Regions from separate parts of the Bacillus sp. UNCCL81 genome, predicted to be linked through region 1. Evidence: riboswitches for the same ligand, from Rfam matches in the RefSeq annotation. Region 1 holds a riboswitch; each other region holds the start of a gene.
The links. A riboswitch is a leader RNA that binds a small molecule or an ion and turns the genes downstream of it on or off. The one in region 1 is predicted to bind thiamine pyrophosphate.
Positions count from the first base shown of each region.

Region 2: another riboswitch for thiamine pyrophosphate. It lies ahead of thiC (phosphomethylpyrimidine synthase ThiC); the one in region 1 lies ahead of thiD (bifunctional hydroxymethylpyrimidine kinase/phosphomethylpyrimidine kinase).
Region 3: another riboswitch for thiamine pyrophosphate. It lies ahead of thiT (energy-coupled thiamine transporter ThiT); the one in region 1 lies ahead of thiD (bifunctional hydroxymethylpyrimidine kinase/phosphomethylpyrimidine kinase).

Region 1 covers NZ_FOMF01000006.1:124,564-137,224, reverse strand. Annotated here, with positions in the region: gene BM319_RS14460 (VC0807 family protein) at 1-467, opposite strand, end outside; gene thiE (thiamine phosphate synthase) at 788-1,423, opposite strand; gene thiM (hydroxyethylthiazole kinase) at 1,414-2,226, opposite strand; gene cytX (putative hydroxymethylpyrimidine transporter CytX) at 2,210-3,448, opposite strand; gene thiD (bifunctional hydroxymethylpyrimidine kinase/phosphomethylpyrimidine kinase) at 3,441-4,247, opposite strand; TPP riboswitch at 4,383-4,493, opposite strand; gene BM319_RS14435 (FeoB-associated Cys-rich membrane protein) at 4,599-4,751, opposite strand; gene feoB (ferrous iron transport protein B) at 4,770-6,770, opposite strand; gene BM319_RS14425 (FeoA family protein) at 6,764-6,994, opposite strand; gene BM319_RS14420 (hypothetical protein) at 7,218-7,592, opposite strand; gene BM319_RS14415 (FTR1 family iron permease) at 7,582-9,078, opposite strand; gene BM319_RS14410 (type III PLP-dependent enzyme) at 9,252-10,496, opposite strand; gene BM319_RS14405 (MFS transporter) at 10,524-11,753, opposite strand; gene BM319_RS14400 (IucA/IucC family protein) at 11,771-12,661, opposite strand, start outside.
Region 2 covers NZ_FOMF01000008.1:113,301-125,961, forward strand. Annotated here, with positions in the region: gene bcaP (branched-chain amino acid transporter BcaP) at 1-197, shown strand, start outside; gene BM319_RS17460 (hypothetical protein) at 345-605, shown strand; gene BM319_RS17465 (YjcZ family sporulation protein) at 778-909, shown strand; gene BM319_RS17470 (DoxX family membrane protein) at 966-1,499, opposite strand; gene BM319_RS17475 (small acid-soluble spore protein H) at 1,931-2,110, shown strand; gene thiC (phosphomethylpyrimidine synthase ThiC) at 2,358-4,136, opposite strand; TPP riboswitch at 4,273-4,388, opposite strand; TPP riboswitch at 4,623-4,732, shown strand; gene BM319_RS17485 (thiamine phosphate synthase) at 4,820-5,434, shown strand; gene thiO (glycine oxidase ThiO) at 5,418-6,509, shown strand; gene thiS (sulfur carrier protein ThiS) at 6,536-6,739, shown strand; gene BM319_RS17500 (thiazole synthase) at 6,742-7,509, shown strand; gene BM319_RS17505 (ThiF family adenylyltransferase) at 7,506-8,513, shown strand; gene BM319_RS17510 (DUF8832 domain-containing protein) at 8,750-9,556, opposite strand; gene BM319_RS17515 (cation transporter) at 9,637-9,837, opposite strand; gene BM319_RS17520 (heavy metal translocating P-type ATPase) at 9,851-12,244, opposite strand; gene BM319_RS24785 (metal-sensing transcriptional repressor) at 12,260-12,559, opposite strand.
Region 3 covers NZ_FOMF01000005.1:108,975-114,579, forward strand. Annotated here, with positions in the region: gene BM319_RS24720 (hypothetical protein) at 1-167, opposite strand, end outside; gene BM319_RS12540 (WxLIP family cell surface protein) at 554-1,555, shown strand; gene BM319_RS12545 (WxL domain-containing protein) at 1,594-3,672, shown strand; gene thiT (energy-coupled thiamine transporter ThiT) at 3,828-4,409, opposite strand; TPP riboswitch at 4,629-4,733, opposite strand; gene BM319_RS12555 (low molecular weight protein-tyrosine-phosphatase) at 5,086-5,562, shown strand; gene BM319_RS12560 (hypothetical protein) at 5,576-5,605, shown strand, end outside.

The DNA of each region.
Region 1 (12,661 bases):
ATAATTACCCGAACGATTGCTTCTGCTAGTAGCATAATTCCCCAGACAAAAGTCATTAATCGCATAACAAAACGAAAATATCTTATACTCCAGTTTTCTGCGAAACGATTGTTTTGAATAAATCGCATTCCTAAGTAGAATATTAAAGGGCGTTTAAATAAGAGCGAAACTAAAAAGATTATTCCGACTGAAGCAGTTATTAATGATTCTCTTACAAGTAAAATCTTTTCACTACCACCTAGGAAAACTAATAAAAGTGTCAGAACAATGGTAAAAAGCATTAATCCACCAAAAACATCAAGTTTCTTATACTTCCACAGATGAACTGCATTATCTACTAATGGAAGTAGCATTGCGATCGAGAGAGCTAAAAGACTGCTCATATAGTCTGATAACACTACATAAATAACCCAAGGTAAAATACCGTTAATTACTAATGTGAAAATGACATACATACTTTTAGACATATAATCATCCCTTTGATTTATTTTTTAAATAGAGAGTTTGTTTGAGTGAGATTAGAGGAGTGACAAATATAAAGGTGACAAATACCTACGTAATAGCAAACTTCGATACCTCCATTCTAAATGAGCTATCTGAATTTAAAGACCGACTGACGGTTTGTGTTTCTATAAAATTATATTATGTACCGACTGTCGGTATGTTAATGAAAATAAGTCTTTTTTTGAAAATAGGCTATGGACACATTTAATTTTTATAAATATGGATAAATAAAAAGGGCGCCTATCCATCAAATAACGATGTAATAGACAACCCCAGTAATTTATTATTTATTAACCAGCATACTCAAATGTTCAGCCGCCGATCTAATATCTTCTTTCCCTAAAATTGCAGAAACAATTGCAACACCATCAATATTTGTTTCCATTAATTCTGAAACATTTTTTTCATTAATACCGCCGATCCCCACGATTGGAATTTTTACTGCCTCACGTATTCTTCGCAACTCATCTGGCGCTAAATATTTTGCATCTAGTTTTGTACTCGTCGGATACACTGAACCAATTCCAACATAATCCGCACCTTGTTCCTGTGCAATCATTGCTTCTTCTAATGTTGATGCAGATACACCAATAATCATATCTTCTCCAACAATCTTTCTAGCCACAGTTAAAGGTAAGTCTTCTTGACCGATATGCAATCCATCAGCCTTTATCGCCAAAGCGATATCTAAACGGTCATTAATAATCAATGGTACATTATATTTTGAAGTTACTTCTTTTACTTGCATAGCGATTTTGTAAAAATCTAGACTACTACAATTTTTTTCTCTTATTTGTACGATTGTTGTTCCACCTTTAATTGCTTCCTCAACAGATTGAACTAAATCCCTTGATCCTAATACATCTCGATCCGTTACTAAATAAAGCTTATAATCTATTTTACTTTTTGTTATAGCCATTCGATTTTTCCTCCTGTTAGAAGTGTATCAACAGAAGCTTTAGATACCTCATCAAATAAGTTTACTTTAAATGTACCGATTCCTTGCCCTTCAGTTAGTCGAGCTTTAGCGAGCTCTCCACATAGTCCCATTGTAGTAATTCCTGAAACTGCAGCAAGGAAATAATCATTCGTTGCACCAGCATAAGTTCCGATTAATGATGTACTCATACATCCAGTTCCAGTTACATCAGCTAGCATTTTATCTCCATTTGAAATGGTACATACTCGGTCTTGTTCTGCAATAATATCTACCGCACCTGTAATTGCAACTACTGAGCCTAATTTCGCTGAAAGAGATTTTGCTATTTCAACACCGTCTTCTTCACCAGCTACAGAATCAACACCTTTAATTTGTACATTTAAGCCAGCAATCATTTTAATTTCTGACATATTTCCACGAACTACGGCAAAACGTACTTCTTTCAATAATTTAGCAGTCGTTTCTGTACGTAGAGTTGTTGCCCCTACTCCAACGGGATCTAATATAACTGGTACGCCTAATTGATTAGCTTTTTTACCAGCTTTAATCATTGATTGAATTGTTCTTTCATTTAATGTTCCAATATTAATAACAAGAGCTGATGCAAAAGATACCATTTCTTCTACTTCGGCTAAATCATCTGCCATAACTGGTGATCCACCTAGAGCTAACACCATATTTGCACAGTCATTTACAGTTACATAATTTGTAATGTGGTGAACTAAAGGCTTTTTCTCTTTTACGCTTTCAAGAATTTGACTCATTTCATTCATAGTTAACATTTTTTTCTCCCCCGATTTGCTTTCGAACAAGCTTATTAATAACAAATTGAACAACAATATAAATGACACAAATTAAAATCATACTTGGAACAGTAGCTCCAAGGAAGAAGTCTAATTGTACGAATTTACGATAAATAAAAACGCCTAAAATCCATGTAATAAACGCGATCCAATCAATCTTCAACGATTTACTTATACTTGTTCTTTTTAGAATAAAATAGTCCGTTAATAAAATTGCATATAACGGCGCAAAAAATGAACCAATTGTATATAAAAATCCTTCATACTTCTCAATAGGGAAAATAACGGCCAATAACGTTCCAATAGCTGTAACGATAAGGGCGATATGTTTTCCATTTAACTTTGGAAAAATGGTTGTAACTGATATTCCTGCAGAGTAAGCATCCATGAAAGTCGTTGTAACAGTTGCTAAGACGACAATACCAACTGCAAATAATCCTAGATTTGCACTCATTAAAACAGCAACCGGGTCTACTTGATTAAATGCTAATGCTGCGCCAAGTCCAATAATATACATCCAAGAGCTACCAAACATATAGCCTATAAAACTACCGATTGCACCATCCTTTGTTGTCTTTGCAAATCGAGTATAATCACTAATTAATGGAATCCACGATAATGGCATAATCACTGATAATTCAACGGCTTCACCAAAAGATAATCCAGAAGTGCTTGGTTGTGTTAAGATTTTATCGCTTTTAAAAATGACAAAACAAAGTACAATTGTTAAAACAAACAATAAACAAACAGCTAAACTATTTAGTTTTTTTGATGCATTTTGTCCAAAGTACAACCAGATTGCTATTAATACACCGATTACTAAACACCAAACCCATAGGTGGTCAAACCCGTAATCTTTTATTGTAACTAAATTGATTGAGCGAGCTCCTGTTAAAATCATAATTGCTGTCCAGCCTAGTAACTGTAAAACATTTAAAAGCGAAAACAAATAGCTACCATAACTACCAAATGAAATTTTTGTAGATTCCATGGCCGATAATCTTTGCTGAGAACCAATGGCCCCACCTAAGATAAGTAATAATGTTCCAAGTAAATGCCCTACTAAAATGGCCGTCAAACCTTTCTTAAAACCTAGTGGTGCTACTAGGGCACCCGTCATAATTTCTGCTACAGAAACTGCCGCTCCAAACCAAAGTGTTGTAAAGTTCCACTTCGTCATTTTTGCATTTTGATTAGACATGTTGTACTCCTGCCTTTTCATACAATGAGTAGAAATGATGTACAGGACCTACACCTTTTCCGATCGAAAAAGAATGTTGGATTGCTAATGTTATATAGTTTTTCGCCTCTCTAATTGCCTCATTTAATTCAAGTTCATTTGCTAAATTAGATGTAATAGCTGAAGATAAAGTACAACCTGTACCGTGAGTATTAATTGTATTAATTCTAGCGCTATTAAAGCTTGTAAACTCCTCACCATTAAAACAAATATCAGTAGCTTCGCCTTCTAGATGACCACCCTTTACAAGGACGTTTTTAGCACCTAATGAATGAATTTGAGCAGCAGCTTCTTTCATCTCTTCAATGGTTGTAATTTTTCTTCCAGTAATAACTTCTGCTTCAGGAAGATTTGGCGTAATAACCGTTGCTAACGGAATCAATTCTTTAATTAAAGCTTCCTTTGCATCAGGACTTAATAAGTCAAATCCGCTTTTTGAAACCATAACTGGATCAACCACGACTTGCTTTGGTTTATATTGCTTTAATTTCTCAGCAATGACTTTAATCGTCTCTATTTGAGATACCATTCCAATTTTTACAGCATCTACTTCAATATCAGTGAAAATCGCATCTAACTGACTAGCAATAATCTCTGGTGTCATATCTTGTACTGCAAACACTCCTTGCGTATTTTGAGCAGTTACTGCTGTAATTACACTCATTCCAAAAACACGATGAGCTGAAAATGTCTTTAAATCAGCTTGAATACCTGCACCACCACTTGAATCAGAGCCTGCTATCGTTAATACTTTCTTCAATTCTCTTCCCCCTATTTCATGAATAGAACTCTTTGATCTTACAGATAGAAGATGAAACTTGATTTTAAATACAAAAAAGCACAAATCCCATAAGGACTTGTGCTCGAACAAATCAATGTTATGAATACAAAATATGTATTCTACCGTTCACTTTCCTACGCTGGCATTATCCAGATCAGGTTAAAGGGTCAAAGACTTATGTGTCTTAATCTCAGCCGAACATTTACGGCACCCCTAGTACTATTCAATTATTAAAGTTAATTACTTTATCATCTTAATTAATCCTTCTACTTTATTCAAGTATTTAGACAGATTACTTTAAATTTTATCTTTTTAGTTTACGTTATACTTCTATTTTGAATAATTTGTATCACAATTTGAACTACAAGTTTTTGCGATTGAACAAGAACCACATTTACCTTTTTTTGTTTTCTTTATATATCGTAAAAGTGTCCAACCTGCATATCCAAAAATAAGAGCTCCTATTATAATATTGACAATCATAAGTAGATACCCCTTTCTTTAGTAGCCTAATAGACTTCCAACCTGATAGATAATTAGCGCTAAGATATACGCAATAACTAGTGCATATCCAACTGAGAAATACGTCCATTTAGCTGAACCTGTTTCTTTACGAATTGTCGCAACAGTTGCAAGACATGGTACATACAATAAGACAAATACCATAAAGCTAAATGCAGAAAGTGCAGAAAACTGTGTCGACAATATTCCTTGTAAAGAATTTGCATTTGGCACGTGATAGATAATATTCATGGCAGATACAACAACCTCTTTAGCCAAAAATCCTGTTAGTAAAGAAGCACCTGCTTGCCATGTCCCGAACCCTAACGGTGCAAGTATTGGTGTAAGTATTCCGCCAATCATTGCTAAAAAGCTATCATCCATTGAAACACCTAAACCACTTGGTCCCATATAAGATAATAACCAGATTACTACAGAACCACCAAAAATAAACGTACCTGCTTTTCGAATAAATCCTTTACCTTTATCCCATGTGCTTCTAAACAAAGCTTTACCTTGTGGCATACGGTATGGTGGGAGTTCTACAACAAATAATGAAAACTCACCTTTTAATATAGTAGATGAAAAAACCTTAGCTAGTATTAATGCAACTACTATTCCGAGTATATACAGTGAAAAAACAACTATTGCTTGATTTTTCGCAAAAAAAGCGCCAACGAATAGTGCATATACCGGCAAACGCGCCGAACAAGACATTAATGGTGTTAACAAAATCGTGAGTAGTCTCTCTCTAGGCTGTTCAATCGTTCTAGCTGCCATAACTCCAGGTACATTACATCCAAATCCAATAATCATTGGAATAAATGCCTTTCCGGTTATACCAACCATTTCCATCGAACGATCCATTACTAAAGCCGCTCGCGACATATATCCAAAATCTTCAAGGAATGATATTAGTAAAAACAAAATAAAAATTTGTGGAACAAAGACTAAAACTCCACCAACACCGGCAACAATACCATCAAGAACAACTGCTTTTATAAAACCAGATGCATGTATTGCATTTAAGCCGTTTGTTAGCCAGTCTGTTATAGGTCCAGATAAAAACCCATCTAATGCGTCAGATAAGGGTAAGCCCAACCAATCAAAAGTAAGCTTAAACATTAAAAACATTGTCACTAGGAAAATAGGAATACCCAAAATTGGGTGTGTCACAAATCGATCAATTCGATCAGTTAACGTAACTGCTTCATTAGATTCTTTCTCCACGGATCTTCCAATTAAATTTGAAATGACTTCTTTTCTTACAGAATAAATCCATTTTGAAGGTGAGACACCTTGTTCACTGTTTAATTGTTCCTCTGTTGTTTTAGTTACTTGGTCAATTTTACTAAAATCGTAGGATGAAGCTATAAATTCTATTACCTCTTTATTGCCCTCTAAGATTTGTATTGCAGTCCATCTTTTAGGAATAGATAAAGTTGAAGGTAATAGAGTCATAATATTTTTAATACCTTCTTCAATAATTAATCCATAATCAATTTCAAACTCAACTTCAGATTGAGGAATTGTCTCTAATAATTCATTTACCTCGTTTGTTCCCTTACCCGATCTAGCATCAATTGGAATAACTGGTACTTGTAATATCTTTGAGATACTAGAAGGATCAACTGAAATTCCTCTCCTTTTAGCAACATCAACCATATTTAGACCAATAATCATTGATTTATTAAACTCTAGAAGTTGAAGTGTGAGCATTAAATTTCTCTCTAATTGAGCAGCGTCAACAATATTAATCATTCCATCAAATGTCTCATTTACAAAAAAATGTGAAACAACGGCCTCATCTTTTGAAAGAGGGCTTAGAGAATAGATACCTGGTAAATCAATTAGATTTCCAAGTTTATTTTTAATAGTCCCTACCTTTTTTTCAACGGTAACCCCACTCCAATTTCCTACGTATTGGTATGTACCTGTTAAATTATTAAATAGAGAAGTTTTTCCTGTATTTGGATTTCCAATAAGCGCTATATTTAACATATTTTTTCTACCTTTATCCCCGATGCATCTAGAAATCGAATACCAAGTGATTGTCCACAATTTTCTATCATACAAGGTCCCTTAAATGGCATTGTACATTGTAGGCAGACCATAGACCCTTCACTTATCCCTAAATCTAAAAGACGTCTCTTCACTGCATCAGCTAGTGATGACAAATCTGTTATTTTTGCTTTTTCGCCTTTTTTTAATTCTGAAAGTAACATAAGTGATTCCCCCGGATCAAAACTTATTATATATAAACAATCAATAATGATAATCTTTATCAATATCTTTATCTTAAGTCAATACTAGTTAATTGTCTACCTGCTTTTATGAAAAGGTTTACCTAAGAAAAAATTTCCAAAACAGAGCAAAAAAAACAAGAAAAAACCCACAAAGAAAATTCTATGTAGGCTTTTTTGAAAACAATGATTAATTAATTATTTATTATTTTAAGTCTTTAACTTCTTTTAATACGCTTTCTAATTCGTCACCAGCTTGGTTAAGTGTATCTGCATTCAATGGAGATACCTTTACTCCTGCTTCAATAATATGAAGTGGCGTTTCTACTTTTTCATAAAGTGATTTGTCTTTATCTTTTACTGAGTCTTCGAATTTTTCCCATGATTTTTCAAGGGCTTCTCCGCTATCTTTTGCCTTTGCTTCATCATTATTTGAAATTTGTGTTTTTAATTCTGAAATCGTTTTGATCATATCATCAGAACCAGTTTTAATTGCATCGTCTGTTTTCGTTCCACATGCAGATAAAGTTAAAGATAGTCCTAATGCCATTGCTGCGACTAGTTTTTTATTAGATAACATTTTTAGTTCCCCCTGAGTTTTTACTACTTTTTTTATTGTTTTTATTTGAGAATCTATTATATATTACGGCAATACAAGCTATTAATAACAAGATCATTTGAGGTATAAAGCTCTCCCAAGTTGAATAGATCGCAAAGAAATCAATTGTTGGAATAGGAGCTTGGGTCGCTGGAAGTAATCCAGAAAGTTGTAAACCATGAATACCCATGCCGGCAAATTTAAAGCATAAATAGAACATTAATATACTTGAGACAAGGAAAAACGGTCTCATTGGAATTTTCAGTCCAACCTTTAAGATTAAGAAGCTTAGTATTGCTAAAATTGCGAAGCCTAAACCAATTCCTATTAATAATGAAGACAGTTTAATTGATGATGCCATTCCAATAAAGAATAATACAGTTTCAGTTCCTTCACGAAAAACTGCTAAAAACGCAAGAATTGATAACGATAATAAGCTACCAGTATTTAATGCTCGATCACTCTTAGTTTTAATATACTGTTGCCATTGCTTTGTATTAGATTTGCTATGTAACCAATAACTCATATATAAAAGCATGACAGCAGCAAATACTCCAGTCCAGCCAGCGATTAAGAAGTTGTTACTTCCAAAAGTACCTGCTGAAAATAAAATATTTACAATGACACCTAGTATGATGCTGACGCCTAATCCAGCACCAACGCCAAACCAGATCCACTTACTTTTCTTTTCTTGTCCAGACTTTTTAATAAATCCTAGTAATGCAACTACTACTAGTAATGCTTCTAAACCTTCTCTAAGTAAGATTGTAATAGCATCAATCATTGTATAACTAGTTTTAGATGCTAACGGTAATAAATAATCACGCATATCAGTAATTGTTTTTGTAGCCGCTTTTACATCTGGTGTTTTAGCAGTAAGCATTGCATAGGACGTAACCATATCTCTTTCAGCATCCGTGTAAACTGTTTGAGATTGTGTTAATACAACACCTTCAATATTGATCCAAGATTTTCTAAATTGATCAATCTCCGAAGTTGCTTCTGATACATTATTATCTTTTAAATCTGCTAATGCTTTGTTTAATATTTCAATTAAATCTTCTACACTACCTGTACTTTTTGAATTTAATTTTGAACTAGCAAACTGATGAGAAATAAACTTTTCATTTACCTCTTCTAATTCTTTAAGTGCAGTTACTAGTGCATTTTGATTCACTGTTTTTTGTGCTAGGTTATACTGAACCATTCCCATAGCTTCCTCGATTTTGCCATATGCTTCAATCGATTTATTTTTTATTCCATCCTCTTTATCAAGCCACTCGTCGTTGAATTTTTTATATTCCTGCTCAGCAGATTTAAAATCTCCTTTTTGTGCAGATTGAATTGCACTTTCTACAAAAGAATTTGCATGTGTTAAATCCTCTTCAGGGCTTGCAGCAAAGGTTTTAAACGGTAAAACTAATAATAGTAAAGCTGTTAAAGTTATTTTAATAAGAGCCTGCTTCATCGTTGAATTTCCCCTTAAATATAAATGATAATCATTATCACCTCTTGATAATAAGGGTATTTCAAGTAATAGTCAATTATATTTTTATTAATTATTTCTAATGTGTATATCAACATTCGACTAAATAAAAAAAACTGAGGAAAAGTTCCCCAGTTCAGTCGATAATCAATTTTTTAAGTTTTCGCCTCAAAAGACATTCCTTCATTTACAAAGCCATACTGTTTAATTAAAGAATCACGGTCTAAATAAATTCGTTCTGGATGTGGATGACTTAGAAAATTATGATGTGAGATCGCCCAGCCATACGCTCCCGCATAGCTAAATAACAAAATGTCTCCTACCCGTAATTTAGAAATGATGACTTCTCTAGCTAATACGTCATTTGGTGTACAAAGTTCTCCTGCTACTGTAATCTTTTCATCGATAACTTCAGGTCTTTCAAAAGAATATGGCCACTTTTCTACTGGGATGACGGTAAATGGATGGCTTTGCTTCCAAGCTGCAGGAAGTCTTAAATGATGACTTCCACCTCGTAGAATACAAAAATACTCACCGTGATTTTGTTTAATGTCTAGAACTTCCGCTGCGTAATAGCCACAGGAAGAAGTAATATACCGACCGCACTCAAATAAAGTATTCCAACTTTTGTCATTATGTTTTTCAAGTACTTTTTCCAATTGTTCCGTAAAATCTTCCCAATCAAATTGCTTATCTAACTGTAAGTAATTAATACCAATTCCTCCACCAACATTTACGTATTTAATGTCTAACTCCCACTTGCTACTCCACTTTTTTGTCAATTCATAGCAATGATCTACAAAAGAAGCATGCGATTTTGAATCAGTATTATTCGACATGGCATGGAAATGGAAACCTTGTAATTCTAAGTTGGGTAATCCTTCTATTAAGGAAATTGCCATATCTATTTCTGTCTCATCAATACCAAATTGTGTTGGCACTCCAGCCATTTTTAATTTAGCTGACGGTACAGAGTGACGTAAATTAACTCGTAATAATATTGAAACGGAGACTTTTTTTTGCATTGCTATATAATTAACGAGTTTTATTTCATGTAAGCTTTCAACATGAAGCAAGGTTACTCCATACTCTAATGCCATTTCAATTTCATGATGTGTTTTACCAGGGCCGCCAAATAGAATTGGTATAGTACGATCAATATTTCTTACCTTTTCAATTTCTCCTAACGAGGCTACTTCAAAACCATTCACAATTGGTGCCAATGCTTTAAGAATCATTTCATCTGAATTTGCTTTTATTGCATAAAATAATCGACAGCTTGAAGGAAGAGTTGTCATTAATGAATTTACATGATTTCGTAATTTTGTTAGGTCATATAGATATGCACAAAATGGACGATCTTGCTCCTGACTTTGTGTTTGCACAATTTTTGCGATCATTTTCATACACTCCTAAGAATAATAAAGTTATACTTTTAAGATTTCTCTTCTTTTCAACACAATCATTAAAGTGGTTAAGATGCAGCCAAGCCCCATTACACTTCCCGCCCAAAGAATTCCCAAACTTGATGCCATTGCTCCAATTAATAGTGCACCTAGTGGAATAAATCCTCGATCCATTAAAGCTATACTCATAATTCTTCCCCGGAGATGATCTGGAACTTGCTTTTGTAGAGTAATTCGACTTAACGTTCTATATGTTTGACTCGTTAAACCAACTAGGAACATTGCCAAACCTGCAACTAGATAATTATTTGTGCCAATAAATAATAGCAGTGATAGACCGAATCCAATAATTGAATAAATTAGCCATTTACCCGTTTCAATAATCTCTTTTCCAACGGATAACCAGCTTGTCCCAATTATTGCACCAATGGAAGAAATCGATAATAAAACACCAAATCCTTCAGGACCGAGATGCAATAACTCTTTAGCAAACAGTGGCGTCATTGTCGTATATGGGAAACCAAATACCATTGGAACAATTGCTAATATAAGCAAGGACTGAACTGATGGCTTCTTCTTTACGAAATCGACAGCTTCTTTTATTGTTATTTTTGCATCTTTATCTTTATCTTTATATTTAATCGATTGGTAGTCTGCCCGAATAATAGCTAAAGAGATTAAGACAGCAAATGTACCCCATGCATTTATATAAAATAAATTTGCTATATTTGTAATTCCTAACAAGATACCAGCAATTGCAGGCCCAATAATTCGCGATAGATTAATAATCATTGTATTAACCGCAAGAGCGCTCGCCATTGAACTTTCTGGTACAAGGTTTGGTATTAGCGCATTTCGAATTGGTGGATCCATAGCTGCAAGCATCGACCGTATCGTCACAATTAGTGCAAACAGCCAAAATGCTGGACCTTTTGCAACAAGAAATCCTATCACAAATGTTAACAGCATCATTCCTACTTGAAGCCATATTAACAATTTACGACGATCTAACCTATCAGCCATGATTCCCGCTGGAACACTTAATAAAAATGTTGGAACTAATCTACAAGCGTTCATAATGCCTAAATGAATTGGAGAATTTGTAAATTGCAAGACAGCCCAATTTAATGCAACTAAATCCATCCAATCTCCAACTCTTGAAATTAAGCTTCCCGCCATAAAAGTATTGAAGGATTTTGATTGAAAAGCAAAACGCGAATTCTTTTTATTCTGTACTTCAATTTGTGCCATTTTAAATTCGTTCCCTTTTACTTAAATTCATGAAGAGGATTTGGTACTATTGCGTAAGAATATCCTTTCTTTGTAGGATCTAGTCGCATTTTTGTAAGTGCCTTGTGCTCAACCTTCATTTGATAAAGAGCTTCGCGGTCAAATGCCACATTTTCTGTCAACGTCGGGTCTGCCTTTAATTTGTCAAAAACTCGATTACAGATTTGATGAATTTCTTGCCAAAGGTAACTCTCATTAAGACCGAACTCCTTACAAACTTGTAAAATTAACTCTCCTAAATGGTTTTGAAATACTGTATAAAACAATTTATTGTGCACTTCTTTCAAATCATCTGTCGCCGTTATCGAACCGGGATAAAGCTCTACATGTAAATTGTTTTTCTTAAGCCTTTCTTTATAAATTCGTAGACCACCCCAATCACGGAATAGCACTCGGACAGGTTGACCGTTCTTAAATACCATCACACTATTTTGCAAATGTCCCTCTAAACCGATGCCATATTTAACTAATAGTGTCAAAAATCCAGGTAACGCAATATTTGCATATTCTGAAACAAATTGATAAGCAGCCTGTCTAATTGAGGATTCATTTGTAGCTTTAGCATATTGGTCAATTAATTCCGAGACGATGGTCTTTTCTGAAATTGGTGATTCTGAAAATAGTGAACTTCCGACAATTGCAACTTCATCATTGTAAGTAAATGACTCAATATTTTCGCGTAATACTGCAGATAAATTACTATTTTTTTGCTTATCATTTTCTTTTTTGAAATTGTAACCAGCAACCTCATAAACTGGTACAAACTGTTTTCTTAACACTTGTTCATTTTCCATAATGGACTTTATTAATCTAGTAAAAATTGTAGAATTATTTGTTGTATTTGCAGAAATTGTACGAACAGTTGAGGT
Region 2 (12,661 bases), on a different contig from region 1:
CTCCTTGGGTACCTGTAGTACCAGTATTAGCTGTTGTATTCTGTGTATATTTAATGCTACAACTTTCATCATTTACTTGGAAAGGTTTCGTAGTTTGGTTAGTAATCGGTTTAGTAATTTATAGCACATACGGATATAAAAATTCTAAACTAAACGGTAAAAATAAGTTTGATAAGGATTCAAATCAAACTGCATAAGTAAGCAAATCCCACTATAGTAACCTATAGTGGGATTTTTTTGTTAGTTACATATTTTCCACAACAACAAACTTTACAAAAACAGATTTACTTTATGATATGATACGACTTAGGAAATTTTATTTTCGAAGAACAGGAGCTGTTAAAATGTTCCCATTAAAAAATTATTATGAATCATTTATTAAAAAAGATCTTATTGGAGTGAAAAGAGAGATTGCATTAAAACGACTAAGTAATTTACTTGCTTGTCAAAAGATTAGTAAAGATACGAAAGAAGTTGTACATATTCGTTATTTTACTTGTACCGAAACACTTCAGCCTACTGACACTTATTTAGGTACAATTGCTGTGAAGTTTCAAAATGGTTATGTAGTTGAAACTGCAATTTCACTTCCTAAGGAAAAATAATTCATTTATTAAAACTTACGTCTAGGTATAAGCCTAATTACATTATAGACTAGTTTCATAGTTGGCAAAAAAACATACGATACATTATCCACCTCTCCTAATTGTAATTTTCAATTAGTTACATGACCCTAAGGGAGTTTCCCTTAAATATCGTATGAAGGAGGTCACATGTATGAGTACTGGACATCACGGTCACCATCTTAACGGTTTTGCTTTAATCGTTGTTCTATTTATTTTATTAATCATTGTTGGAGCAGCTTGCTGGTCTGGATATGACGGATATGGATATGGACATCACTGGTAATCTTTAAAAACTATAAAACTCCTGTTAAATTTTAACAGGAGTTTTTTTATTATATATTAAGAAGCCTGAGCTTGCTTTGAATGAATTGTATTGATATGTACTGAACTTTTTAAGACGAACAGTTTTTCTATTCCAAGGTAACGATCTAAACTTAACACGTAAACTCGATTTAAAGAAAGTAAAATTCCAAAAGCGCTTGTATATAAGGTTAAACTTATTAAGTTCATATTACCTGAAAGAATGAAATTAATATGCATAAATAGACAAAATAATACAGAAGGAAGAATGAATAAACCCATTATTAATAGAATGCCAATTAAAATTTGAACTACAGGAATCGTGTAATTAAAAAATAAGTAATGCTTCATTGCAAAATGTTGAATGAAATATTTATAAAACTCAGGGACATTTGGCTTTTCAATGGCCAAAATAAAATAGGTTTTAATAAAAGTCCCAGGTTCACTATACCAACGCTTCTCAGTAATTTTCGTAACCCCAGCAAATAACCAACCAATTCCAAATAGAATTCGCATTAAAGTAAATAAACATTGAAAAGCATTATTTTTTAGTTGCTGAATGAATAATTCCATTTAAATAAGTTCTCCAATTCTTTATAGTAAGAAATTCTAAATTCTCACTAATATCATGTGTTTTTTTTAAAATTGATATTTAATTCTCAAAATTGATTATCCTCGATAAATTCCACCTCCTTTGCATTTTATTGAAAATAGTTATCATTATCAATTACCGTTTACAATCGTAGCAGTAATGATAATCATTTTCAATGGTAATATTTGTATATAAGGCCTCTTTGCTTGATTCTTCCTATTCCCTTTTACTTCATTTCTTTACCTTCAGCATTTCTCTTAAAAAACAATAAAAAAAAGACCTTCTCTCAAATTTAAGAGCGTAAGTCTTTATAATGCGGCATGCTTTTTAAGAAAAATTTTAAATGAATACCCAATCACCCCACGGTTAATAATATGTTAGGTTTCTATTTTTAATTAAGAGGAGGTTCACTATGAATAAACAACGCGCTCAAGAGATTGCTTCTTCACCTGAAATGGCAAATGTGACGTATAATGGAGTACCAATTTACATTCAACATGTTGATGAAACAAATGAAACTGCTAGAATCTATCCGCTTGGTCAACCAGATCGGGAGGAAGAAGTTTCAATCAATAGTTTGTCGGAACATTAATTCTCGAGTAAAAAAACAAACCTCTTTGTTTTGAGGTTTGTTTTTTCATTGTTAATTCCTATTACCAGCTTAAACTTTCAATTAAATTGCATTTAAGGCATTCTTGTATCGTATCTTTCTTCTGGAAATCGTGTACACAGTTTTTTTGAATTGTGCTCAGTTCAATTTTCAACTGATTCATATTTCTTTCCAAATTCTTTATTTCTTTTATGATTTCTTCTACCCTATTCATATAAGGCTCACACCCTTATTGATAGATTTCTCCGCCTTGTTTTCTAAATTCAAGTGCTTTTTCTTGCATTCCTTCTTCAATGATTGAATCATTCTGAAGTTCTTCTTGTTTTACTATATCTCGAATATCTTGAGAGATTCTCATACTACAGAATTTTGGACCACACATTGAACAAAAATGCGCTGTTTTAGCTCCTTCAGCAGGTAATGTTTCGTCGTGATATTCAATTGCTCTTTCCGGATCAAGTGAAAGATTAAACTGATCACGCCATCTAAATTCAAATCTTGCTTTTGAAAGTGCATCATCTCTTTTTTGTGCACCAGGGTGGCCTTTTGCTAAGTCAGCTGCATGCGCTGCTATTTTGTATGTAATAACACCTACTCTTACATCTTCTTTATTTGGAAGACCTAAATGCTCTTTCGGAGTTACATAACAAAGCATTGCAGTACCAAACCAACCAATCATTGCTGCACCGATCGCTGATGTAATGTGATCGTATCCAGGCGCAATATCAGTCGTTAACGGTCCTAATGTATAAAATGGCGCTTCCTGACAAATTTCTAATTGTTTATCCATATTCTCTTTAATTAAGTGCATTGGTACATGTCCCGGTCCTTCAATCATAACTTGAACATCGTGTTTCCATGCAATTTTCGTTAACTCACCTAGAGTTTCTAACTCAGCAAACTGTGCTTCGTCATTTGCATCGGCGATTGAACCTGGTCTCAGTCCATCTCCTAAAGAGAATGTTACGTCATAACGCTTCATAATTTCACAAATTTCTTCAAAATGAGTATATAAAAAATTCTCTTTATGATGAGCTAAACACCACTGAGCCAAAATAGAGCCACCACGAGATACAATTCCTGTCACTCGTTTTGCCGTTAATGGGATATAACGTAATAATACACCCGCGTGAATTGTAAAATAGTCTACCCCTTGTTCCGCTTGCTCAATTAGAGTATCTCGAAACACTTCCCAGCTTAAGTCTTCCGCAATTCCATTAACCTTTTCAAGCGCCTGATAAATCGGAACTGTCCCTACTGGTACTGGAGAATTTCGGATAATCCATTCACGTGTTGTATGAATATTCTTACCAGTTGAAAGATCCATCATCGTATCCGCACCCCAGCGAGTAGCCCATGTCATTTTTTCTACTTCTTCTTCGATTGAAGAGGTAACCGCTGAATTACCTATATTGGCGTTTATTTTTACATGAAAATTACGACCGATGATCATTGGCTCACTTTCAGGGTGATTAATATTCGATGGAATGACAGCCCTTCCTTTTGCAACTTCATCGCGAACAAATTCAGCTGAAACATTCTCTCGAATCGCAATAAATTCCATTTCAGGTGTAATAATCCCTTTACGAGCATAATGCATTTGAGTAATATTTCCATTATCTTTTGCACGTAACGGTTTTCTTTTTAACCCTTTAAATACCTCAACATTATGTTGATCTGACTCTTTTCTATATCCATTATCTTCAGGCTTAATTTCACGCCCTTCATACTCTTCAACATCATTTCGTTCGATTACCCAGTTTTGTCTAATCGCCTTAAGTCCCATTCGAATATCAACTGAGCTAGCTGAATCTGTGTAAGGTCCGCTAGTGTCGTATACTCTAACTGGAGCATTTTCTTCTTCGCCAAAAGTGCCAGTTGTTGGACTTAATTGAATCTCACGCATTGGCACCTTAATGTCAGGTCTAGATCCTTCAACATACACCTTCTTACTCCCTGAAAAACTAGACATGATGGAAAAATTCATTTCATTTACAGAATTGTTCATTTGATTTCATTCCCCTTTTTAATTAGTTTAAAAAGGACGAAATCCAATCCATTTAAAGCATGAAAAAAGCCGGAATCTTATATTTAAGACCCGGCTAAATGTTAGTAAAACTACATTAACAATTATGTAATCATTAATGAGAAATTTCTAACTTCCCCACGCTGGTATGAACCAGATCAGGTCCTGAGGGTTAAGAAACTAAGATCGCGTTTCTCTCTCAGCCCAACTAATTGGACACCCCTAGTCAATCTATTAACTTGTTCCACCTAAATATAAACCCACAAATTTAAAATGTAAATGATTTTATTTCCCTAAATTTTTACAGAAATTCCAAATTAAAAAAATTATTAGTTTTTTTATCACCCTAAAAACACTGATTTCACTATACTTCAAGCCCAATTTCTGGTAATAAATTGGACTAGTAAAAATAAATTTAGTATTGAATATTATTTTTTATATGCTATGCTAAGATTAATTTTCATACATATTCATCACTAGGGGATCCCTTGATAAGGGCTGAGAATAAAGTAGTTACTTTTAAACCCTCAAAACCTGAACAGGCTAGTACCTGCGTAGGAAAGTGGCGCATTTTATACTTTTTTCGCGTGCAATGTAACCACTTTCTTTTTTTAGGGAAGTGGTTTTTTTGTTGAAAAAATTTTGATAATGAAAGTGGCTGGGACATGGAACTTATTGCAATTACAGATGATCAGCACACAGTGGAAGTACTTGCTACAAAAATAATTCAAATAATCGATGCAGTTGATTATGTACATATTCGCGAAAAATCGAAAAAGGCAATCGAGCTAATATCACTCTTAAATCTACTAAAAATGAACAAAGTAGATATGAAAAAAATTGTTTTAAATGATCGATTAGATATAGCTATTTTCTCTAACCTAACAAATATTCACTTGCCAGGACATGGTCTTCCACTTGTTGATGTAAAAGAATATTTTCCTAATTTACGAGTAGGAAAATCAGTTCACACACTTACTGAAGCAATACAGGCAGAAAATGATCAAGCTGACTATATTATGTACGGTCATTGTTTTGAAACAGAGTGTAAAAATGGATTAACACCTAATGGAATTGAACTAATTCCAGAAATGAAAAAAACGTTAACCATACCAATCTATGCGGTCGGAGGAATATTACCTGAACATATACAAGTTCTAAAAAGGAACGACATTGACGGTATTGCTGTAATGTCTGGTATATTTTCTGCCCGAAATCCCCTAGAAGCTGCGTTGCAATATTTTGAAAGGTGTAAATTTACTTATGAACAAGAAATTTGATGTTGTCGTAATTGGTGGTGGAATAATAGGTTGTTCCATTGCTTATTATCTGGCCAAAGAAAACATTAATGTCGCAGTTCTTGAAGGACAGCAAGTTGGGCAGAAAACAACTAAGGCAGCTGCTGGAATGCTTGGTGCCCATTCCGAGTGGGATCACTCTGAGTCATTTTTTACTTTTGCTAGAAACAGTCAATTAACTTATTTTCACCTTCAAGAAGAATTAAAGGAATTATGTGGAATTGATATTGAACTTAAAAAAGGTGGCATTTTCAAACTAGCTTATACAGATTTAGAAAAAAAACAATTAACTCCCCTACTCACTCAAACTTCGGCACGTTGGTATAACGAGGAAGAGTTAAAAGAACAGATACCTGGCATTTATCCAAACATAATTGGAGCAGCTTATATTGAAGACGATGTGAATGTATTGCCTGTTTCTGTCTGTAACGCATTTTGCAAAGGTGCTCAAATTTTAGGTGCATCTATTTTTGAATATACACATGTATTTCAGATTCAAAAAAATGATTCACATTATTTAATTAAAACAACAAATGGCAATTTTGAAGCAAAAACCATTGTAGTTGCAAGTGGAGTCTGGAGTAATTCATTGTTTGGACAGCTTGGATTACATCACGAAATTATTCCCGTTAAAGGTGAATGCATCTCGGTTAGAAGTGAAAAGGTTGCATTAAAACATACTCTTTTCCATGAACAAAAATATATTGTTCCAAGGAATGACGGTCGCCTTGTCATCGGAGCTACTATGGTAGACAACGAATGGAATGAGAACCCTAGCTTAGGGGGGATTGAGTCATTAATACAAAGCGCTAAAAAAATGCTTCCTGACATTGAAGACATGAAAATTGATTCATTTTGGGCAGGATTACGTCCGCGAACTCTCGATTATAATCCCTTTATTGGAACTCATCCAGAAGAAGATCAAATCTTATTTGCTACTGGCCATTTTCGAAATGGAATATTGCTTGCACCTGCAACTGGAAAGTTAATTCGAGATTTGATTCTTAAGCGGAAAGTCAATCGTAATTGGATCGAAGCATTTAAAATCAATCGTTAATTTTAACTCTTTGGAGGTGTATGCATTTGGAAATAAGATTAAATGGAAAGAATATCGATATTTCGAGCAATACCTATACAATTCAGGATCTGCTTAATAAATATCAATTAGAAAACCGAATTGTTATTGTCGAGGTTAATAAAGAAATTATTTATAAGGAACAGTATTCATTAACTCATCTCTCTAACGGAGATTCTGTAGAATTAATACATTTTGTAGGTGGTGGCTAATCATGTTAAAAGTAGGAAATCATACGTTTCATTCAAGATTATTATTAGGAACAGGAAAATACCCTTCATTTGAAGTCCAGAAAGAAGCTGTTGAAGTATCGGAAGCCGAGATACTAACTTTTGCTGTTAGAAGAATGAATATTTTTGAGGAATCTCAACCAAATTTTCTTGAACAATTAGATCTAACGAAATATAAATTATTGCCAAATACAGCTGGTGCAAAAACTGCTGAAGAGGCAGTTAGAATTGCAAGATTGGCAAAAGCGTCAGGCTTATGCGATATGATCAAGGTAGAAGTAATTGGGTGTGATAAATCATTATTACCTGATCCAATCGAAACATTGAAGGCATCAGAAATGTTATTAAACGAAGGATTTATTGTATTACCTTATACTTCCGATGATGTTGTGCTTGCAAGAAGACTAGAAGAACTTGGTGTCCATGCGATTATGCCAGGTGCATCTCCAATCGGTTCCGGAAAAGGAATTATTAATCCATTAAATCTTAGATTTATCATCGAGCAATCCAATGTACCTGTTATAGTAGATGCCGGAATCGGATCTCCAAAAGATGCAGCTTTTGCAATGGAGCTAGGTGCTGATGGAGTCCTTTTAAATACTGCGGTCTCTAACGCAAAAGATCCTGTAAAAATGGCAGTTGCGATGAAACTTGCTATTGAAGCAGGAAGACTTGGTTATGAGGCAGGAAGAATTGAAGAAAAAAATTATGGTGAAGCTAGTAGCCCAATCACAGGGTTGGTGAATTCTTGACAAACCGTTATGCAAAACAAGAATTATTTTTAGGAAGAGATCGTCAATCACACTTACAAAAAGCCAGTGCTATTATTATTGGTGTTGGTGCACTAGGCTCATCAATAGCAGAAATGCTTGTAAGAGCGGGAATTGGAAAGATAACAATTGTTGACCGTGATTACGTTGAATGGACTAATTTACAAAGGCAATCTCTTTATACGGAAGAAGATGCTAAAAATAAACTCCCTAAAGTAATTGCGGCTAAAAATCGACTTCAACAAATTAATAGTGAAGTAGCGATAACTAGTTTAATAAAAGATATTACTAGTCTTAATATTGAAGAGTTGATTAAAGGTCAAACAATCATACTAGATGCAACAGATAATTTTGAAACTAGAATGGTAGTAAATGATGCAGCAATTAAACATGGCATTCCTTTTATTTTTGGTGCGTGTGTTGGAAGCTATGGCCTCTCGTTTCCAATTATTCCAGGAAAAACTCCATGCCTTAACTGTTTATTAAATCATATACCAACTTTAAATATGACTTGTGATACAGTAGGCGTTATTAGTCCAATTGTGCAAATGATTGCTGCCTACCAAGTAACCTATGCCATGCAATATCTTACTAACTATGAACTCTTACCAATCTTACAATCGATTGATGTTTGGAAGCATGAAAAGTCTGATATAAACATCGAAAAATTAAAAAATAAAAACTGTCCAACATGTGGTCCTATAAGAAGTTATCCATTTTTAAAAGATGATGACCATATGAAGTCATATGTCTTATGTGGAAGAGATGCAGTTCAATTAAGAGTATCATCTCCTAAAATTCCAACACTAACTAACCTTTCTGATAGATTACAAGGGATAGTAAATGATTTGATTGTAAATCCTTATTTATTGTCATGTACTTATGAAGAACATCGCATTGTTTTATTTAAAGACGGTCGAGCGATTATTCACGGTACAAAGGAACCATCTGTTGCTAAGGAACTCTATCGGAAAGTTTTAGGTTGAAAAAGAAACCCTTTCAAAGACTACTAATTTACTAGTTTTTGAAAGGGCTAATTATATAAAATCTCTATAAATTAATTAGACTCAAACTAAATACTTATCACTTAACGATGCTAGCAAGACTGATGGTTTAAATAAAACCAATAGTCGACCAGCAGATATTAAGCCGAATATTTTATAAAGCGATTAAATAAAAAAGCAGGAAGACTTTAAAAGTTTCCTGCTTTTTTCTGTTTAATTTATGGTACGTCTACTATAAATGGTACGATAAACACATTTCCATTTTGCTTAAACTGTCCCCATATTTTATATAATCCCTTTTTTGGAAAACTCGTCATGAATTCCGCAACAGGTCCGCTTGATTTTTCATTCATAGGGTGCACATGTAAATATGTATTAGTGTCGCCACTAATCGCAACTACATGACCAACTGCACCTAAATAAGGCTGTAAATCATTAATCTCTTTTTTTGTTTTAGCATCTTTGATCGTATATGTCATTTTAACTTCTTGATCTGTCGTTAATTTATCAAATTTTAATGTAATTTCTTTTCCATCGATTACTTTTGTTAATACTTTATCTGGTATTAGTGATACTGGTCCTGCTGGTTGCCCCGTTACCTTTACTAATTTGGATTTTACATTTTTATCTGAGCCCTTAGGGATAAAATCAGTAAATAACTTATACTCACCCCCATTTGGAAAGTTCGGTATTACTGTAAATAATCCTTTACCTTTATATTGTGGATGCAAATGGTCAAAAAAAGATAAATCCTTACTTACAATGATCAGGTGCATTAATTTTTCATGTTCAAGTTCAAACTGATCAACTGGTTTACCTTTTAAACTATTAACCTGTATGTTTAAATCTACTTTATTATTACTCTCTGGAGTACCATTAAATGAAAAGCTCACTTGAGTAGTATCTTTTTTTTCTTTTGTTTCATGATTCATATTTTGATGAGTTGATCCTACGTGTGTCTTACTTTCACAACCACTTAAACCTATAACAGTAAAAAAACTAAGTATCAACAATAAGTATTTCATCTAATTCTCTCCCCGATATAGTATTTTTCCCAAATAAAAAGCGAACCTATAGTTCGCCTTTTATTTGTTCGATATCACTTTTAAACGATATCGTAACCTTGATCTTCAATAGCCTCTTTCACTTTCTCAACTGTTTCAGCGTTTGAAGTATTGAAAGTTACTTCTTTATTTTCCAAACTTACGATTATATTATTTGTACCAGACACTCCTTCTACAGCTTTCATAACTGCAGCTTTGCAGTGTCCACATGTCATACCTTCTACTTTTAAAATTGTTTCCATTTTCTAAATCCTCCTAAATTTTTATGCGTTTTAATCGTAATGCATTTATGACAACCGATACAGAGCTAAATGCCATGGCAGCACCTGCAATCCAAGGCTGCAACAGCCCTAAAGCTGCAATCGGTATACCTAAACTGTTATAAAATAGCGCCCAAAATAAATTTTGGCGAATATTATTCATTGTTTTCTTACTTAAGCTAATAGCTTTCGGAATATGTGATAAGTCGCCACCTACTAGCGTAACATCCGCTGTTTCAATCGCTACATCTGCACCAGTACCAATTGCCATCCCAATATCAGCTTTCGCAAGAGCTGGTGCATCATTAATCCCATCTCCAACCATCGCAACAATTTTCCCTTGTTTTTGTAGTTCAGCTACTATATCTGCTTTTTTCTCTGGTAGAACTTCAGCAAATACATTTTCAATCCCAACTTGATCTGCAATCGCTTTTGCTGTGTGTTTATTATCACCGGTTACCATAAAAACTTGTATTTTTAGATCCTTTAATGCTTTAATCGCATTTCTTGAAGATTCTTTAATTGTATCGGCTACAGCAATAATTCCTTCTAGCTTGTCGTCAATTGCTACTAACATTCCTGTTTTCCCGGCAGATTCAAATACGATTAATTGTTCTTCAATTGGAGAAAAATCGATATTCTTTTCATTCATTAACTTTCGAGTACCGATATATACCTTTTTATTTTCAATCAAGGCTTCTACACCATGTCCAGGTATAGCAATAAACTCTGTAAGATCCGTTAGTTGCAATTCCTGTTGAAGAGCGTATTGAACAATTGCTTGTGCTAAAGGATGCTCTGACATTTTCTCTACACTTGCAACAAGCTTCAATAAATCATCCCGATGATTTAAATTAATGATATCTGTTACTTCAGGCTTTCCTTTTGTAACAGTTCCTGTTTTATCAAGAATGATTGTATTAATTTTTTGTGTAGTTTCTAAAAATTCTCCGCCTTTATATAAAATCCCATTTTCCGCACCTTTTCCACTTCCAACCATAATCGAAGTTGGTGTAGCAAGCCCTAAAGCACAAGGACATGCTATGACTAAAACAGCTATTGCTACTTCAATTGACTTAGGTAAATTTTGTGGATCGACTACAAAAAACCAAATGATAAAGGTCAATATGGCTATGCCAATTACAATTGGAACAAATATATTCGAAATTCGATCAGCTAATCTTTGAATTGGAGCTTTTGAACCTTGTGCCTCTTCAACTATTTTCACAATATTTGCTAATGCGGTATCCTTACCAACCTTTTCAGCTCGTATTGTTAAAATACCATTTCCATTAACTGTTGCTCCAACAACTTTATCATCAGTCTTTTTATCAACTGGTAAAGACTCACCTGTAATCATTGATTCATCAACTGTAGATACTCCCGAAACAATAACACCATCCACTGGAATTTTCTCACCTGGTTTAACAAGTAGTAGATCTCCAACTTTTACAGCTTCCAATGGTACATAAACTTCATTTCCATTTTCTAAAACAATTGCTTCCTTAGCTTGTAATTCCATTAGTTTTGAAATTGCTTCAGTCGTTTTCCCTTTCGCGATATGCTCAAAATATTTTCCAAGTAAGACTAATGTTATTAATACTGCACTTGTCTCAAAATAAAGATGTGGCATATACGAGCTATTATTTATTGTCTTAATCGACTCAGCTAAGCTATAAAAATAAGCTGCCGAAGTTCCGAGTACGACGAGCACATCCATATTTGCACTATAATTTCGTATTGCTTTAAAAGCTCCTACATAAAAATGCCAACCTATAATAAACTGAACAGGAGTTGCAAACAATAATTGAAACCATGGATTCATTAATAAATGTGGCATCCAAATATTTGAACTAAATGGAAGATGAGATACCATCGAATACAATAGTGGAAGTGAAAGTAAGATTGAAATCATCAATTGAATCTGTTTGTTTTTTGTTGTATCTTTTTCTTTCACTGCATTTTCTTCTTTTATAGCTGCTGCATAACCGATATGACTAATTTTATCGATTATCGATTGAAGTGAACGTACTTCAGGTAAATATGAAATCGTTGCTATATTCATAGCTAGATTAACATTGATTTGAACAACTCCATCCATTTTCCCTATTACTTTTTCAATTCGAGCTGAACAAGCAGCACATGTCATTCCTTCAATATTTAACGTAATTTTTTCAACTGCAACCTCGTAGCCAATCGAATGGATTTTTTCTATTAAATCAGAAGTTTGATATTGTCCGTTATCATAGACAATAGTAGCTTTTTCTAATGCCAGATTCACATTCGCATTCAAGCCATCCATTCGATTTAAGCTTTTTTCGATTCGGGTTGCACATGCGGCGCAGGTCATACCCTCTATACCAAGGGTTAACTGCTTTGCATTATTCATTCTAATCAACCCCCTTTACTTTACGTAACGCTTAATAACCTCCATTAATTCGTTTACGGATTCTTCGCCATTATTTTCTTTAACTGCCTTAACCATGCAATGATTCGCATGTCTTTCAATTAATGAAAAACTTACCTTTTTCATAGCAGCTTCAACTGCCATAATTTGGGTCAAAATATCTATACAATATCGGTCCTCTTCGACCATTTTTTGAATTCCTCTTACTTGGCCCTCTATTCTACGAAGACGCTTCATTAAATCATTAATTTCGTCTTCACTTCTTGGAACCATTTGGTCATCATGGCAATTTTCCATTTTTTATCACCTCTCCATTATTATATACTCATAGGGGGTATAGGTGTCAATTTTTTATTCTATTTATTTTTAGTTGTCCATATGATGATATAAAGCGAAAAG
Region 3 (5,605 bases), on a different contig from region 1:
GAATGATCATTTTCTTTAGGCAGGGAAAGTTTCGGATCAATTCTAAGTGCATCATTTCTAAGTGCATCATCCTCATTTAAAGCATTTTTCAATAATAAAAATAGTGACCCAATCATACCAAGAAGAATAATTACAAAAAAGAAAAAGATGATTACATCATAGACCAATGTTAAAACCCCCTTCGAAACTTTTCTGTATTCATATATATGACTGAAGAAAAGGACAGATAACCAAAATTCACAAAGTGTTCAAAATTTAAATGCATATTTAAAATGTGGATAGAATGCTTTTACTATTTAGTTGGATTAATTTAATTAAAAGTAAGTGACATCAGCATTTGTAGCAGTTAAACCTAAAATATTAAGAAGAACAACCAAAACAAAAAACCAGTTAAAACTCAGCGTGATTACCGTTGACATAGGTAAAAAATGTCGTTGAACCATCGAAGTTAATCATGTTACATTTTTCACATATTTAACTGTAAGTTCAATAAAATAACAGTTACCTAAACTGCATGAAATTTTTTAGTCAAAATCAAAAAAAGGAGCTATCTATGAATGTACTAAAAAAATTTATGATTATTTTATTTCTAATTAATATTAATAATTTTCATGCAAGTGCAGCTGAGATGAATTTTGCCGTATCGCCTGTTATTCCAACTAATCAAATTGATCAAAGCAAAACTTATTTTGATTTGAAAATGAAGCCAGGCCAAAAACAGATCTTGAAAGTTCAAATAAAAAATAATACTGATAAAAATATAGTTGTTGAAGCAAAAGCTAATTCAGCGATTACAAATAGTAATGGAATTGCGGATTACAGTATTTCAAATCCAAAAGTAGACAATACGTTAGATATTCCTTTTACTAATATAGCTAAGGTAAAAAAAGAGACGAAAATTCAAGCAAAAAGTGAAGCAACAGTAGAGATTACGATTGAGATGCCTAAGCAGCAATTCGATGGTGTTATATTGGGTGGACTCCATTTTAGTGAGGAAGAAGACGGGGGACAAGCTAAAAAAGAAGATGGAAGCATTCAAATAAAAAATAAATATGCGTATGTTATTGGTGTTTTATTAAGAGAAACCGATAAAGTAATCAAGCCAGATTTAAAATTAAATGAAATTAAACCAACACAAATCAATGCACGCAATGTTGTAACTGCTAACTTACAAAATATAGAGCCAGCTATGCTAAAAAATTTGAGCGTAGATGCGAAAGTATATACGGAACAAGGGAAAAAAATCCTACATGAAACAAAAAAAGAGAATCTAAGGATGGCACCTAATTCAAACTTTGATTATGCAATTAGTTGGGATCGCCAAGCGTTTGAATCAGGTACTTACCGTTTAGAAATGAAAGCTACCGACGGAGAACAAACTTGGGATTGGACAAGAACATTTACCATAAGGGACAATACAGCCGAGAAACTTAACACTACTGCTGTAGACGTAGAAAGAGACTATTCAATTAGGTATCTCATTGGAGGGAGTCTATTTTTTTTACTGATTATATTTATATTCTTTTTGGTTAGACGTTCAAAGAAAAAAGATTGAAATAAATACTATATTTAAATTGGAGAGGAAGAAATAGATTGGTTAGAAAAAGAAAAATACTTTTTACAGCAACTGTTTTTGCTTCTATTTTTGGAGTGATAGTAAGTGGTATTCTACCAAAATCAGCCGAATTACAAGGGATGTTCAAAAATAATATTGTTGAAGCAGCAACACTTCCAAATTTAGTAGAAAACCCTACATTTAATTTAGATCATCAAACCACAACTATTCCATTCTGGGCATTTACGGGGTATTTTAATGAGGGACAGCCTTCTGAACCCTATCTGTTTGATTTGGTAGAAGATAATGGTTGGTATAAAGTATCTGGTAGTCCTAAATCAAAAGCCTATGTTAAACCTTCTGGCGATGGAATTTTATTAAAACTATTGAACACTGCTTCATCTCAAGAGTATATAGCGATGAGACAACGAGTCAAAACAATTCCAGGAAAAACATATACTGTTAATTTGTCTTTTAAACTTATTGAAAATACTAATGACAAACTAAGATACGACTGGTTTGTAACTGACAGAGAAACATCTACCAATTTAACTGACAGAGGATTTAGAGAATACACAGGGCCTCAAGACGCAACCACTACTTTCACAGCGATGGGGAATGAATCTAATTTAGTTATTAGTTTCGATGATTATGTCCTAGGTCCTATTGATGGCTATTCAATCTTTAAAGTTGTAGATGTTTCTGTAACGTTATTAGATACAGAGGCACCAAAAATAACGGGTGCAAATGTGACCACTCCAGAAGGGTATACAGGTGGCACAGCATGGACCAATAAAAATACGTCGATTCATTTTACAGCAACTGACGATAATGGAATCGATCCAACAACATACGAAGTATCAACAGATAATGGTAACACATGGAGTACAAATGGTTTAAGTAATCGTACTATAACCGGAGTAGACTACACGGTTACAAACGAAGGTACAACTAATATTCAAATACGAGTAAAAGATGATTCTGGAAACCAAAGTAATCCAGGAACAGATACAGGTTCTAAGTTTACAGTTAGGATTGATAAAGAGGCACCTATTACCAACTATGTTGAAGGGGAATTATATAACAATATTACCGCAGAAAACATTACTTTTAGTGACACTCTAAGTGGGATAAACACAGCATTTTTAGATGGTATAAGTATTACTTCTGGGACAGTCAATCCACAAGATGGGGCTCATAACTTAGTGATTACTGATCATGCTGGTAATAAAAAGGATATTAGCTTTACGGTGGACAAAACAATTCTACCTCCAGAGGTGAACCCAATTAAAGATGTGAGTACAAGGATAACTGGAACTGCTGAACCGAATAGTACTGTAAATATAAAATTACAAGACAATTCGATTCTAACTACTACAGCCGGAGCAGATGGTTCATACACGGCAAATGTTACACCAAAGACATTGTATGCAGGAGATGTAGTGAGTGTAACAGCAACTGATGTAGCAGGGAATACGAGTACAGAAACAAATGTAACGGTAACAGCAGAATCAAAAATGCCAGTCGATCCAATGAATCCAACGAATCCTGTAATGCCAGTAAATCCAACAGATCCTGAAGACCCTCATGAACCAGGGACAAAGAGTGCATTAAGTATTGACTATGTATCAAACTTCCGTTTTGGCGAGCAGGAAATTTCAGGTCAAAACAAAGTTTATACTGCACAATTAGATCAAGTAAAGCAAGCTTCAAATGAATCGATTATTCAAGTACCAAATTTCATTCAAGTAACTGACCATCGTAGAACGAATACAGGATGGAAATTAACAGTTCAACAAAATGGCCAATTCAAGAGTGGGGTTAATGAGTTAACGGGTGCGGAATTAAAATTAACGAATCCATTTTTAAATTCAACCACTGCTGTTCAATATAAACCAGAAGCAAATACAGTCATATTAGATCCAAATGGAGCTCCACAAGATGTAGCTTTTGCAGATCAAGGTAAAGGTCTTGGAACGTGGACGATTGCATATGGACAGAATAAAACAGATGGTGCGACTAGTGTGGCACTTTTCGTACCAGGCGCGGCTTATAAAGTAGTTGGTGCACAATATAAGACGTCATTAACTTGGACATTAGCAGATACACCACTTTAAAATTATGTAAGAGTATTTCAATTAATGGAAAAAAATAACCTAAAAACAGAAGGCTTATAAATAAACGGAAATAGAATCCATTTGCGAATATAAAAAGAGAACCCCTTGAAGTAGGCAATAATTTCTACTTTAAGGGGTTTTCATTTCTTTTTAAATTAAGCTGCTTGATTTCGGTTCTTTTTAACATGAACAAGAACTGGTGCAGATGAAAGTAAAATGATTAATAGAACTGCACTTATAATAAAGGAAGGAACCATGTACCAAGCATTATATACTAATGAATAAAGTGAAACTGGAGTTCCTTTTGGAGCGTAAGAACCATAGAACACAATTCCAGCAATAAAATGGCAGATGAAACGAGCTAACGAGCCGATAAAAGTTCCTAAAATGATATAAGCTGCTGCACTTTTTTTATTACCATTTGCTAAACTATTTTTTATTTGTTTATAGACAAGACCAGCTAACCCGAGACTTGTAAATGCGACAATATAGTCTAAAAATACTTGGATTGGATGAACAAAATATAACTTAGTAACGATTTGTAGTGCTGCTAATAATAAGCCAGTAATTAAACCTTGTTTTAATCCCCAACGAAAAGCAATTAGAAAAACTGGAATCATTGATAATGATACAGAGCCACCTTGAGGTGCAGTAAATAATGGTAAAAAATCAAAAATGATTGCTAGTGCTGCACACATTGCTATTTCTGTCATTAATTGAATCTTTGATGTCTTCATATATATTTCCCCCCTTTATCTTGTGGACAACTTAAGTAGTGAAACATATTAATGATGTTTGGGCGAATAGTCGCACACATTTTGTAATGTCTAGTTCCAGCGCTTTTCCCTTTCTGGTGCCAGGGCAAAAACGAGCCGTTTCCACATTTCGAACTAGGGAGATTTCAGTAGGAATAAATAAAAAAAGCAATACTGGGTAGCATGATGATCCCGGCATTGCTTTTCATCGTGCCACATTCCTACGTTAGTACTAACTAACAGGTTCAGAGGGTAAGAATAGCTAATCTATTCACTCTCAGCCAAATGGCTCCCCTTGTGGTTTTAGCTTACATTTAGTTGTCTTTACTAAATATAGTCAAGGTCATTTAAAAATACAATTAATTTATCTTTAAAAATTTAAAAATATTTAGCGATTGTTAATGGAATCTGTGTAAGATTTGCGAAAAACATTAACAGAGTTAACTTTTTAGATAATCATTAAAATTATTTTTAAAAAATGAGTGTAATCATAGCTATTATGTAAAAAATAAGCATTATAACTTTTATCTTATTTATACTGGTCATAAATTATTCACAATGGCTTGCTTTTCATTTTAAAATTTACCGTGTAGAATGAATACGAAAGAAACAGCTAAATTTTGGCAGAAAGTGTAAATAATTTGAAGGAGACATTGAGATGATTCAAGTATTATTTGTCTGTTTAGGTAACATTTGTCGATCGCCAATGGCTGAGGCTGTTTTTCGTCATTTAGTGACAGAAAAAGGGTTAGATAAACAATTTATGATAGACTCAGCTGGTACTGGAGATTGGCATTTAGGTCACCCTCCTCATAAGGGAACACAAGGTTTATTGGGTGAAAAAGGTATAACTTGCGAAGGTATGAAAGCTCGAAAAGTGACAGAAAATGACTTTAAATATTTTAGTTATATTGTTGCTATGGATGCACAGAATAAAGAGGATTTAATGAATTTAGCAAGAAATAATTGTATAGGAGAGATTTCACTACTTTCAGATTATGTTCCAGCATCAATGTGGAAGGAAGTGCCTGATCCATATTATACGGGTAATTTTAATGAAGTATATGACATCATTACAGAAGGATGCTCTCATTTACTTCAGCATATTTTAAAGCAACACCAATTAACAGTTTAGAGGAGGATGTAGAATGTCAAAACGTAACAAAGCTTTACGCAAT